DNA from 2 places in the Pelorhabdus rhamnosifermentans genome. Region 2 is predicted to be linked to the other one. Evidence: riboswitches for the same ligand, from Rfam matches in the RefSeq annotation. Region 2 holds a riboswitch; the other holds the start of a gene.
The links. A riboswitch is a leader RNA that binds a small molecule or an ion and turns the genes downstream of it on or off. The one in region 2 is predicted to bind S-adenosylmethionine.
Positions count from the first base shown of each region.

Region 1: another riboswitch for S-adenosylmethionine. It lies ahead of Ga0466249_RS10615 (YezD family protein); the one in region 2 lies ahead of Ga0466249_RS18205 (methionine ABC transporter ATP-binding protein).

Region 1 covers NZ_JAHGVE010000007.1:185,196-191,692, forward strand. Annotated here, with positions in the region: gene Ga0466249_RS10605 (phospholipase D family nuclease) at 1-277, opposite strand, end outside; gene larE (ATP-dependent sacrificial sulfur transferase LarE) at 551-1,363, shown strand; SAM riboswitch class I at 1,410-1,509, shown strand; gene Ga0466249_RS10615 (YezD family protein) at 1,596-1,949, shown strand; SAM riboswitch class I at 2,220-2,326, shown strand; gene metA (homoserine O-acetyltransferase MetA) at 2,398-3,315, shown strand; gene Ga0466249_RS10625 (homocysteine synthase) at 3,338-4,621, shown strand; gene Ga0466249_RS10630 (methyl-accepting chemotaxis protein) at 4,840-6,497, shown strand, end outside.
Region 2 covers NZ_JAHGVE010000018.1:27,046-33,542, reverse strand. Annotated here, with positions in the region: gene hisG (ATP phosphoribosyltransferase) at 1-557, opposite strand, end outside; gene Ga0466249_RS18225 (D-2-hydroxyacid dehydrogenase) at 757-1,698, shown strand; gene Ga0466249_RS18220 (HDIG domain-containing metalloprotein) at 1,695-2,234, opposite strand; gene hisZ (ATP phosphoribosyltransferase regulatory subunit) at 2,238-3,428, opposite strand; gene Ga0466249_RS18210 (YerC/YecD family TrpR-related protein) at 3,425-3,742, opposite strand; SAM riboswitch class I at 3,928-4,033, shown strand; gene Ga0466249_RS18205 (methionine ABC transporter ATP-binding protein) at 4,107-5,153, shown strand; gene Ga0466249_RS18200 (methionine ABC transporter permease) at 5,134-5,787, shown strand; gene Ga0466249_RS18195 (MetQ/NlpA family ABC transporter substrate-binding protein) at 5,806-6,497, shown strand, end outside.

The DNA.
Region 1 (6,497 bases), on a different contig from region 2:
TATAAGCTTGAATTTGGATACTGTGCTTGGCCTTAGAAATTTCGTCTACGATCATCGCCGTAATGCCGCCGTGCGGTGAAAAGGCAACATCAATGGTTCCTGTAGCAGAGACGTTATGTACGCCTTTGACTTGCTCAGGCATGGAAGGGGGAGTTTGTTGGGCTGTTTTTGTCTGGGCTGATGTCAGCGGTTTTTGGCTGCAGCCAGCAAAAAAGCCAACTGAAAAGATGGCTAAAACGGCTATCGCTGTGATGAGATGTTTGTGAAAAGATTGCATGGTGTTCCTCCTTAAAATAAAAAATATACTAAATAAATACGATGAAAAGTCATTATACTCCTGCTAAAGGGAAAATTGTGCATCAGTGGTGTATGGAACATATGAAAATAAATGGTCAAAGGCTAAATATTGGAATTGACAAAAGCCTATGGATTGTGCTAAATTTATAACAAATGTTTATATTGTTAGTAGCTGATCAGAAAAACTGAAGGCTAATTATGTCTCTATCAAGGGATGTAGTTAGTCTTTTTTGTTATTTAAAGGAGAATTTATATGGAGATTGTGCAGCAGAAACTCATAAGGCTTAATGAATTACTGCAAAACTTTGAAAGTGTGGTAATTGGTTTTTCCGGCGGTGTGGACAGTACGTTCTTAGCTGCGGCTGCAGCCAAGATTTTAGGTGAGAAAGCCGTCGCTGTGACAGCCTATTCGCCTACATTGCCTGAAAGTGAAAAGCAAGAAACAGTGAAGTTTGCCAAACGAATAGGAATTCGTCATGTTCTTTTAGCTATTAATGAACTCGGTGATGAAAATTTTGTTGTAAATAATGCACAGCGCTGTTATTTTTGTAAAAAGACTCGTTTTAGTGAAATTGCTAGATGGGCGAACAACACGGGTTATGACTGGGTACTTGAAGGATCCAATGCTGATGATGCCGAGGATTTTCGGCCAGGAATGAAAGCTGTTGAAGAACTTAACAAAGTGGCTTCACCACTTCTTGAAGCGGGATTAACAAAAAACGAAATTCGTCAGTTGTCGAAAGAATGGGGACTTCCGACGTGGGATAAACCGAGTGCCGCTTGTTTATCATCCCGCGTAGCTTACGGAGAAAAAATAACGGCAGAACGACTGAGTCAAATTGAGCAGGCTGAGGAATTTATCAAAAGGATTTGTCCCGGTCAAGTCAGGGTCAGACATCATGGCAATTTGGCGCGGATTGAAGTAGATGCCAATCAGATTCACCAATTCAGTCAGATTGAAGTGCGACAAAAGGTTGTTGAACAGCTCAAAAACCTTGGTTTTACTTTTGTTACCTTAGATTTAACTGGTTATTATACAGGCAGCATGAATGCCGCACTCAAATAGTCCAGAGAAAATCGTTTATCCAGTTTAGTCAACTTTTATAGTAAGACTCTTATAAAGAGTGGTCGAGGGACTGGCCCGATGACACCCGGCAACCGGCGCTTGCGCAAGGTGCTAATTCCAACAGGATGATTCCTGGAAGATGAGAGAAGGTGGTTCTTACTAACCCTTTTTCTTATAAAAGGGTTATTTTTTTTACCTCTGTTTTTTTAAAATGATCGAGAGGGGAATGGAAATGTTGGCAAAAAAGCATTCAATTACGTCGGAGGCATTGGAGCAGATTATGGCTATTGTAAAAGATATTGGTCATGGCAATATTACGTTAATGACGCAGAATTTTCGTTTGATTCAAATTGAGCGAAATGAAAAGATCCGTCCGTGCGATTTGGAAACACTGGCCAAGCCGGAAAAAAATATCCGCAGAGGTTGCAATTATGCGGCTGCGAGGGCGGGTATTCTGGAGGCTTGTCAAGCCTTAGAGTTTGGTCAAGTGGTTATTGTCATTAAAGATGGGAAAATCGTCCAAATTGATCGCACGGAAAAACAACGATTTCCTTCACTTGTGGGTCTTAATGGTGATGGCATATAAGAGACAATGATTAATCATGAATTTGGTCCCCAGTTTAATGTGTCAAGCATTGCGCCGGTTTTGAATCAGGCAGTAAGGAACAATTGGAATCAGGTCACAGTATTGGCCTTTCGAAAAAACCAGAAAATTTTCTTGACGGAAAGATTGTAATGGTGTAAGATGATAAAAAAGCAAAAAGTTACTGACTTAGCTGATCAAAAAAATTGAAGGCTAAGCATGAGGATGGGATCCTATGCTTGGCCTTTTCTTTTACAATTGAATAGTCTTGATTTCTTATCTAGAGTGGTGGAGGGACTGGCCCGATGAAACCCGGCAACCGGTATTTATTTAAATATCACGGTGCCAATTCCTGCGATGTTCGCATTGAAAGATGAGAGAGGGTAGTAGTTCATAGAATAGCCTCTTTCAATTGAAAGAGGCTATTCTTTTTAAGAAGGGGTTGGAGCATATGCCAATAAACATACCAAATGATCTTCCGTCAACTGAAGTTTTGAACAATGAAAACATTTTTGTTATTAATGAGGAGCGGGCTTTTCATCAGGATATTCGGCCACTGAATATTATTATTTTAAACCTGATGCCTGACAAAATTACGACTGAAACGCAAATACTAAGGCTCTTAAGTAATTCGCCTTTACAAATCGACATTACATTGCTTTATCCAAAATCACATTCTTCCCGTAATACACCGAAGGCACATTTAGTCAAATATTATGAGCTATTCGAAGACATTCAAGACAAAAAATTCGATGGCATGATTATTACGGGTGCACCTGTTGAACAGATGAATTTTTCTGATGTCGATTATTGGCCAGAACTGATCCAGATTATGGAGTGGAGTCGACTGCATGTCTATTCGACTTTACATATCTGTTGGGCAGCTCAGGCCGGGCTATACTATCATTTTGGTATTCCGAAGTATTTGCTGCCAGAAAAAATATTTGGCGTTTTTCCTCATACAATCAACAAAAAAAATGTACGGTTGATGCGGGGATTTGATGATGTTTTCTTTGTTCCTCATTCGAGACATACAGAAGTTAAAAGGGAGGATATTGAAAAAGTTTCTGAACTAGAAATTTTGTCTGAGTCGAGTGAAGCAGGCGCTTATTTAGTGGCAACAAAAGGTGGCCGCCAAATTTTTGTGACAGGACATTCCGAATATGATCCTCTGACATTAAAAAGAGAGTATGACAGAGATGTATCTAACGGACTTCATATACATGTTCCGCAAAATTATTATCCTGGGGATGATCCTGCAAAACAACCGATTGTAAAGTGGAGGGGGCATGCGAACCTATTATTTTCAAACTGGCTTAATTATTACGTATATCAGGAAACACCATACAATTTAAATGAAATTGGCTAACAATTGAAAGGGAGAGAGTAAAATGAGTGAAAAAAAATTAAGTTTTGAAACATTACAAGTTCATGCCGGTCAGGTACCTGATCCAACAACAGGATCAAGAGCTGTTCCGATTTATCAGACAACATCTTATGTATTTAATGATGCTGAGCACGCTGCAAATCTCTTTCAGTTAAAAGAGAGTGGCAACGTTTATACACGCATTATGAACCCAACGACGGATGTGTTAGAAAAAAGAGTGGCCGAATTAGAGGGCGGCGTCGGTGCACTTGCCACAGCTTCTGGCTTATCTGCTATTTTGTATGCCATTTTGAATGTTGCCAATGCTGGTGATGAAATTGTTGCAGCAAGTACGTTATATGGCGGCACTTATGAATTGTTTACCGTAACCTTACAGAAAATCGGCATTCATGTTGTGCTAGTGAATCCTGATGATCCTGAAAACTTTAGAAAGGCCATTACGGAGAAAACTAAGGCCGTTTATGCCGAAACGATTGGCAATCCGCGTATCAATGTGCTTGATATTGAGGCTGTTGCGAACATTGCCCATGAAAATAAAATTCCTTTTATTATTGATAATACTTTTGGCACGCCCTACCTTGTAAGACCGATTGAATATGGTGCCGATATTGTTGTTCATTCGGCAACGAAATTTATTGGTGGACATGGTTCTACTTTAGGTGGCATTATTGTTGATTCAGGCAATTTTGATTGGATTGCAAGCGGAAAATTTCCTGATTTTACAACGCCAGATAAGAGTTACGGCGGACTAAGGTATGCACAGGATTTAGGTAAGCCCGCCTATATCTTAAAAGCCCGAGTTCAACTGCTCCGTAACATGGGGGCTACGCTGAGTCCGTTTAATGCATTTTTATTGATTCAAGGACTGGAAACGCTTTCTTTACGAATTGAAAGACATGTGGAGAATACACGGAAAATAGCTGAATTCTTAAATAATCATCCAAAGGTTTCTTGGGTGAATTATCCGGAATTAGCAGGCAATCCTTATCATGATCTGGCGAAAAAGTATTTGTCGAAAGGCGCTGGTTCGATCTTTACCTTTGGTATCAAAGGCGGTTTGGAAGCAGGAAAGAAATTTATTAATAGTGTAGAACTCTTTTCTTTACTTGCCAATGTTGGGGATGCAAAATCGCTTGTCATTCATCCGTCAAGCACAACGCATGCAGAGCTCGATGCAGAGGCACAAAAAGCAGCGGGTATTACGCCGGATCTGATTCGGCTGTCTATCGGCATTGAAGGTGTCGATGATTTAATTGCTGATTTAGACCAAGCTCTTGCAAAAGCATAATATTTGAAATAAGGTCAAGGAGACTGCCGGTCTAGTTTGGATGGGCAGTCTTCTTGATTTTTTTGTATCTTGATGGTATCGATACATTGGAATATACTATAGATAGTAGCTATAGTATATTCCAATTTTTTATTACATAGTTTTTGCAATAGCTTTTATGTGTGACATTTTTTTAGAGCTATCATAAGGGAACTTTATAAAAAAGCGAGGTGAGATTTATGAATATGAAAGTACATAGTTTTCAAACAAAGCTGTTACTTGTTTTGTTGCCATTTTTCATTCTATCTTTTGTTATATTATCTGGGAGCAGTTATTATCTTTCTAAAAATTCTCTTATGAAAAGTGCCAATGAGCTAGGCGTGGCTACTGGAACGGATTATGCAAACCAAACGCTGGCCGATATGAATGAAAAGATTGCACAGCTTGAGGACTTGGCGAGTATCCAACGTATCCGAAATGGGAATGATCCGAACCAAATTACACAAGCCATGGCAGAAACCCGGGCAAGGCTGCACGATTTTGATACGATCTTTTTTATCACCCCGGACGGTTCAGGATTTCGCAGTGATGGCAGTAAAGGTCAGTATCAAGATCGCGAGTATTTCCAGCAAGTACTCAAAACAAAAAAATCAACTGTTTCGGATCCTTTGATTTCGCGGACGACAGGAAAAATATCGGTTATTTTGGCTGTGCCTGTTACTTATAATAATCAAGTTACAGGCGTACTTGCTGCAACCTATTCGTTGGAAAAATTATCAGATACACTTAAACAGCTGACATTTAAAGATACGGGTTATGGTTTTATTGTTGATTCCTCAGGATTGCTATTAGCTCACCCTCAATTGCCTGAAACGGTAGGAAAATTGAATTTTATGGAGAAAAAACTGAATTCTGAGTTGAAACTTAAAGATACCGAACTTGACGACCGGCTGATGACTTTGTTCAAATCAACAGTATCTACAGGTAAATCACAGGTGGGAAAATATCAGTTTCAAAACGTCGATATGATTACTACTTTTACACCGATTGCTCTTCCTGGTGATAAACATTGGTTTATTGGTGTTAGCGCACCTGAGACAGAAGTAATGCAGGAAATGACGACATTAACACGGACTATGCTTACTATTTCTTTCTTATTTATTCTTCTCGCCGTTTTCTTTGTCATTATGATGAGCAAGCGTTTTACCAAACCACTGATTCTGATTCGCGACGAATGTCTGCTTTTAACGCAAGGCGATCTTCGTGAACGACAAGTGACAGTACAGTCTGAAGATGAAATTGGTCAGTTAGCCAAGGGATTTCGTGATATGCGTACCCATATTCGTGGCCTTGTGAAAAGTGTCCAATCGCAAGCTGAACAAGTGGCTGCATCAAGTGAGGAACTGACAGCAAGTGCGCAGCAATCAGCCGATGCTGCTAACCAAGTGGCGGGTTCCATTACGGAAATCGCCGCTGGCACGGACAAGCAGGCAGCGGCGGCAAACAATATTTCTTCTGTAGCTGAAGAATTGTCGGTAAGTACGGAGCAGATTGCAACAACAACGCGAGATGTGGCGAATATTGCCCAAAATACATCCCACGAAGCAGCCCAAGGTCGTCAGGCTGTAGAGCAAGCTTTGGCGCAAATGCAACAAATTGGTCAAGGGTCAAAAGCCGTACAAACAGCCATTGCCGAACTGGCAAAAGGTTCACGGGAGATTAGTGAAATCGTTACGCTCATATCTACAATTGCCGGACAGACTAATCTTTTGGCATTAAATGCTGCAATTGAAGCGGCGCGGGCGGGAGAACAGGGACGCGGATTTGCTGTTGTTGCGGAAGAAGTGCGAAAGTTAGCTGAAGAATCCAATGAAGCTGCGCAGCAGATTGGCGAACT
Region 2 (6,497 bases):
GCCGGAGCAATTTGCGCCACCTCAATCAACCTGTTTTCTTTGAGCGTACGACCTGTTTCAACAATATCCACAATAAGCTCAGCAAGACCAACCATAGGTGCCAGTTCGATAGAGCCATTGAGTTTAATAAATTCCATTTGAATCCCCATATCATGAAAAAAACGTTCCGCTACATGAGGATACTTGGTTGCCACACGCATATGAGCATAATCACTCAGCTTGGGCTTTAAAAATTGCTCAGGCACAGCCGCCATTAACCGGCACAAGCCAAATTTTAAGTCAAGCAGTTCATAAACATCGCGATTTTCTTCAAGTAGTACATCTTTACCGATAATACCAATATCCGCCGCTCCGTATTCTACATAAGTTGGCAAATCAGCTGTCTTCGTAATAATAAATCGTAATTTTTTTTCTTCATTAGCAATCACTAATTTTCGGGAATCTTCGCTAAGTCCCTTAGCACTGTAGCCAAGCGCCGCTAAGCGCCGTACAGAGTGATCAAAGAGTTTACCTTTGGGTAAGGCAATTGTTAAATAATCCATATCACTGGAAGTCATAAATCCTCCTATAATTTCTTAAGTAAAATAGCCAATCCTTTATCTCTTTAAAGCATTAGATTAATAATATGATAACATCATTTTCTAAGATCGTCAATAAAAAGCAGAGTTATTTAAATGATTTCCATAGGATTTTTACCTTGTTATGTAGAAGTATCTGAGATAGATCAAACTGAAGCCTGAAAGGGAGGTTCTCATCTTGAAAATTCTTGTCCTCAATCAGCTATCCTCACGCCATATGGATCAGCTGTTACGAGTTGATCCTGCAAGCGAAATTGTCAGTTGTACACTTAAAGAAGCTGAGCAACATATTGCTGATACAGATATTCTCGTTGCCTGGGGGTCTACTCATATTGAAAATCTCTTTGCCAAGGCCAAACAATTAAAATGGATTCATGCCTTAAGTGCCGGCGTGGAAAACTTAAATATCGCCCCGCTCATTGATCAACATATTATCTTAACGAATTCGAAAGGCATTCACGGAATTCCCGTATCCGAGCATGTCTTTGCCTTGCTTCTTTCCTTTACGCGTGGCCTGCACTTATGTGCTAAAAATCAGCAAGCCAAAGTATGGAAACGTGTTTACACAGATGAACTGTATGAAAAAACCTTAGCCATTATCGGTTTAGGAAGTATTGGCCGGGAGGTTGCCAAGAAAGCCAAAGCCTTTGGCATGAATGTCGTAGCAACCAAACGAGAAGTGACAGCAGAAATTTTTATTGACCGTCTCTATAATCCAGCTGAATTAGATGACATGCTTGCCATCTCCGATGTCGTTGTCGTCGCTTTGCCGCTCACGCCAGAAACACATAACTATATTCAACGGCAGCACTTTACTGCCATGAAAAAAACGGCCTACTTCATCAATATCGCCCGAGGGGATGTTGTAGTAGAAGCAGACCTCATTGCCGCCTTACAAGCAGAAGAAATTCAGGGAGCCGGACTGGATGTATTTATGAATGAACCTTTGCCAAAAACAAGCCCCTTATGGGAAATGCCCAATGTCATTATTACACCCCATAGTGCAGCCATGTCGCCTTATTATATGGATCGAGCCATGAAGCTATTTGCTGACAATCTATCACGCTTTATAGAAAAAACAGATATGCACAATGTGATTGATAAATACAAAGGCTATTAATTCATTTGATCAGCCTGACGTAAAATAACGAGTTCAGGTGAATCATCGGCAGCTGGAAGATCATGATGCTTGGCAACAAGTTCAATAATTTCCGGCTCCGCGCCCAATTTTTGTAAACGGCAAGCACCCATTTCACCATGATGATAATAAACAAACAAGACCTGGCGAAAATTTGCTAGGTCATATTTTATATACTTTGTTCCTTTTGTTTCGGACCAACGACGCGAAAAGTTCGGAAAAGCCGCTGAAAAAAGCACAGCCATGACCTTCATGGCTGTGCTTAAATTCTTTTCGGCACGCCCTATGTCATGAAGCAAAGCCGAACGCACCAGTAACCTCTGTTTACTGTGCATCATCGGCTTCATTAGTTGCTGTGCACAATAGGCAACATTCAAAGAATGACGCCTATCAGGCAAGGTCATTTGTTGAAATAACGCCTGTTCAGTTGTTGTTAAATAGTGACTCAGAAAGTCTTCGTCAGCTTGGTCTATTTTGGCTGTTAGGGCGCGCAAAAATTGTTTTACTCGTTTAAACATCGCTTAGTCTCCACAATAAATCAGTTCTTCATACCCTTTGTCACGAACAAATTCTGCTGCTTCTTGTCGACTTTGCGGCAAAAAAGCCAAAGCCACGCGCGCACCCTTTTTTCGAAGCTCAGTAGCCGTTTGAATCGCCTCCTGAGCTTTATTTTCCGTCCAAGCTACATAGAGACTTTTTTCAACAATAGGCAGTTCAATATGCTGCCGTTCTAAAGCCAATAATATGCGTTCCATTCCTAAGGCAAAACCTGTAGCAGGAGAATCGGCACCAAAAGAAGCCAATAATTGATCATAACGACCACCACCGCAAACAGGAAACCCAAGTCCCGGCGTATAGCCTTCAAATACAATTCCTGTATAATAATCAAAATCGCGAATCATGCCAAGATCAAATTCCACATGATCAGCCACGCCATAATTTTTCAATAGTTCAAAAACCTGGGCAAGATCATCCAAAGCCTGCCGCGAAACATCATGCTGAGCAAACTTCCGGGCCGCTACAAGCAGTTCTTCCTTACCATGCAGCAGTGGCAGTTCTAATAATACCTGTTGGGCTTCAGACGACAGGCCCGAGGCTGCCACAGCCTCTTTTAGCGCCACCAAATCCCGCGCCATCAGAAGCTGTTTGATTTGCTGGCGCTCAATGACTGATAAGTGACTTTCTTCCATGAGCCCGCTAATAAACTGCATATGTCCTAAACTAATTTGAAAATCTTTCAACCCGCAAGCGGCCATAGTTTCTACTGCCAAAGCAATGACTTCTGCATCAGCTGCCGGGCCGGGAACCCCCATAAGTTCGACACCTGCCTGATGAAATTCACACTGCCTGCCTGCCTGGTATTCCTCTTGGCGAAAAACACTGGCCAAATAAGACAAGCGAAGTGGACGGTCTACTTCATGAAGACGAGTTGACGCCACACGCGCAATCGGTGTCGTCATCTCAGGACGCAATACGAGGAGCCGATTGGTCTGGTCAAAAAATTTAAACATATTTTGTGCATAACCCGTGCTTTCAGATGCCACTGCGACCGTTTCCAAATATTCAAAAGTCGGGGTAATGACTTCATCGTAATCCCAGGCAGCGAAAAGATTAGCCAAACGATTTTCAATCACTCTTTTTCGTTTCGCTTCCTGTGGCAAGAAATCACGTGTTCCATAAGCTATTTGCGGCAAAAATTGGTTGTTTTTCATTCAGGCTTCTCCTCTTTCTTTGTTGTTTCCAACCTCGGCAAAATCATCTTGTAACCATCAGCCCCATAATAAAGGCAGCGTTTTACGCGGCTGATTGTGGCTGTACTCGCCCCCGTCTCAGTCACAATATCATCATAAATGGTACCATTTTTAAGCATTCTGGCCACTTCCAAGCGCTGCGCCATGGCCTTTAGTTCACTAATGGTACAAATATCTTCAAAAAACTGATAGCATTCTTCTAAATTTTCAATAGCCAACACAGCCCGAAATAATTGATCGGTGTGAGGGTCTTGTAATTTTGGATTGATTGACATAGAATCCCTCCGTTCTTTCGCTTTTTTAAATCATTTCGCTATAAAGGAATCAACTTCCTTCTTATTGCTTTCATTCTTTCCCACTTTAATTAATAAAATTAATAATTTAACAAAACTACTTGAATAAAATTTTTCTTGACAGGATTTTTACTCTTTGCTATCATATTTCTTAACAACTTCACATCCTTTCATCAAGAGTTGGCTGAGGGACTGGCCCAATGAAGCTACGGCAACCATCGTGTAAACGAACGGTGCCAATTCCGACAGGAGAAAAATCCTGGCAGATGAAGAACAAGGTTTCAACTTGACCTCTTCCTCTGTATGTGGAAGAGGTTTTCTATTTTTATTAAGGAGGAAAGATACTTTGATTACTTTACAGCAAATCTCAAAAACTTATCAAGGCTCATCTGGCCCTGTCCCGGCCTTAACCGATATTAATCTTCATGTGGCCAAAGGAGATATTTTTGGTATTATCGGCAAAAGTGGTGCAGGCAAAAGTACGCTCATTCGCTGCATTAATATGCTTGAACGGCCCACAACAGGAACCGTTACCGTTGACGGTCAAGCACTGTCGAACTTAAAAGAAAAAGATCTCAGAGAAGCACGTAAAAAAATCAGTATGATTTTCCAGCACTTTAATTTGCTATCGTCGCGAACAGTTTTTGACAATGTGGCCTTCCCCTTAGAACTGGCTGGCAAAAGCAAAGCCGAAATTCAAGCGGAAATCCAACCTCTTCTGGAACTCGTGGAACTATCTGACAAACAGAATCACTATCCTGCTCAGCTCAGTGGTGGACAAAAACAGCGCGTGGGTATCGCCCGGGCCTTAGCCAGTCATCCCAAAGTATTGTTGTGTGATGAGGCCACATCCGCCCTTGATCCTCAGACAACCCATTCCATTTTGAATTTACTCAAGGACATTAATAAAAAATTTCAGTTAACCATTGTACTCATAACGCATGAAATGCAAGTCATTAAAGAAATTTGCAACAAAGTCGCTGTAATTGAAGATGGACGGATTGTTGAAGAAGGACCTGTACTCGATATTTTCACAACCCCCCAATCAGCAACAACACAAGACTTCATTAATACGCTGGCTAAAAATAATATCGAAGAACTCCTTGGTAATCGCGTCATCACCAAAGACGCCACAGCAAGCAACAATTTGCTGATTAAATTAACCTTTTTCGGTACCTCAGCAGATGAACCCGTCATTGCAAGTCTCATTCGTCAGTTTAATGTTGAAGCGAACATCCTCTATGGTAACATTGATCATATTAATGGTACCCCCTATGGTACACTTGTTCTAGAGCTATCAGGCGAGCAGCCCAAAATTCAAGCAGCATTTACCTTCTTACAAGCCAAAGATTTAAGAATTGAGGTGATTGGTTATGTCGCAAGAAATTGTTAATTTACTTACAACCGCCTTAGGTCAAACGATCTATATGGTAACGATTTCTGCACTTATTGCTACGTTCATCGGTATCCCCCTTGGTGTCACACTTGTAACAACAAGTAAAGGACATATTCTTGAAAAGCCGGCCTTAAATAAATTTTTAGCCATCATTGTCAATGCCACACGTTCCGTGCCATTTATCATTTTAATGGTGGCCATTATTCCTCTCACACGAATCATTGCCGGTACCTCGATTGGCACAAGTGCTGCTATGGTTCCGCTAAGCATTGCCGCCATTCCTTTTGTCGGTCGTATTATCGAATCCGCCTTAAAAGAAGTGGATCACGGACTCATTGAAGCCGCTCAGTCACTCGGTGCCTCACCGCTTCAAATTATTTGGAAAGTATTAATTCCTGAAGCCATGTCGGGTATTGCGCTGGGACTGACCATTACAGTCATTAATCTCATTGGTTATTCTGCCATGGCAGGTGCCATCGGCGGCGGCGGTCTGGGCGACCTTGCCATTCGCTACGGCTATCAGCGGTTTCGCGGCGATATTATGCTCATGACAGTGATTATTCTCATTATTATGGTTCAAGTTGTACAGGGCCTAGGCGATTATGTTGCGCATCGCTTAAATAAACGCTAATTTATTGGAGGAATTCACATGAAAAAGCTGATTCAATTCTTAACTACCAGCCTGCTTGTGGTCTTCTCTTTGACCTTGCTCGCAGGCTGCGGCAGTCAAAGCACTGCCCCGGAAAATAAAGTCATTAAAGTCGGCGTCACTGCTGGTCCCCATGCCGAAATTATGGATGAAGTGAAAAAGTTGGCTGAAAAGCAGGGACTCAAAATCGAAGTCGTTGAATTTAACGATTATATTCAACCCAATGTCGCCCTCAATCAAGGGGATATTGATCTCAACAGTTTTCAACATGAACCCTACCTAAAAAATATTGTCAAAGACCGTGGTTTTGATATTGTATCCATTGGCAAAGGCGTTATTTTCCCCATGGGAATTTACTCGAAGAAAGTAAAAGACTTAAATCAAGTGGCTGATGGCGGAACCATCGCCATTCCAAACGACCCAACAAACGGGGGGCGCGCACTTTTACTGTTACAGCAAAAAGGACTGTTGAAATTAAAAGAAGGTGCGGGTCTCACAGCCTCTGCCGACGATATTGCTGAAAATCCAAAACATTTGAACATAAAAGAACTGGATGCCGCTCAAATTCCTCGTTCACTTGATGACATTGATGCCGCTGCCATTAACACCAATTACGCCCTTACAGCTGGTTTAAACCCTGTAAAAGATTCGATTGCTTTAGAAAGCGGTGAATCACCTTATGCCAATATCAT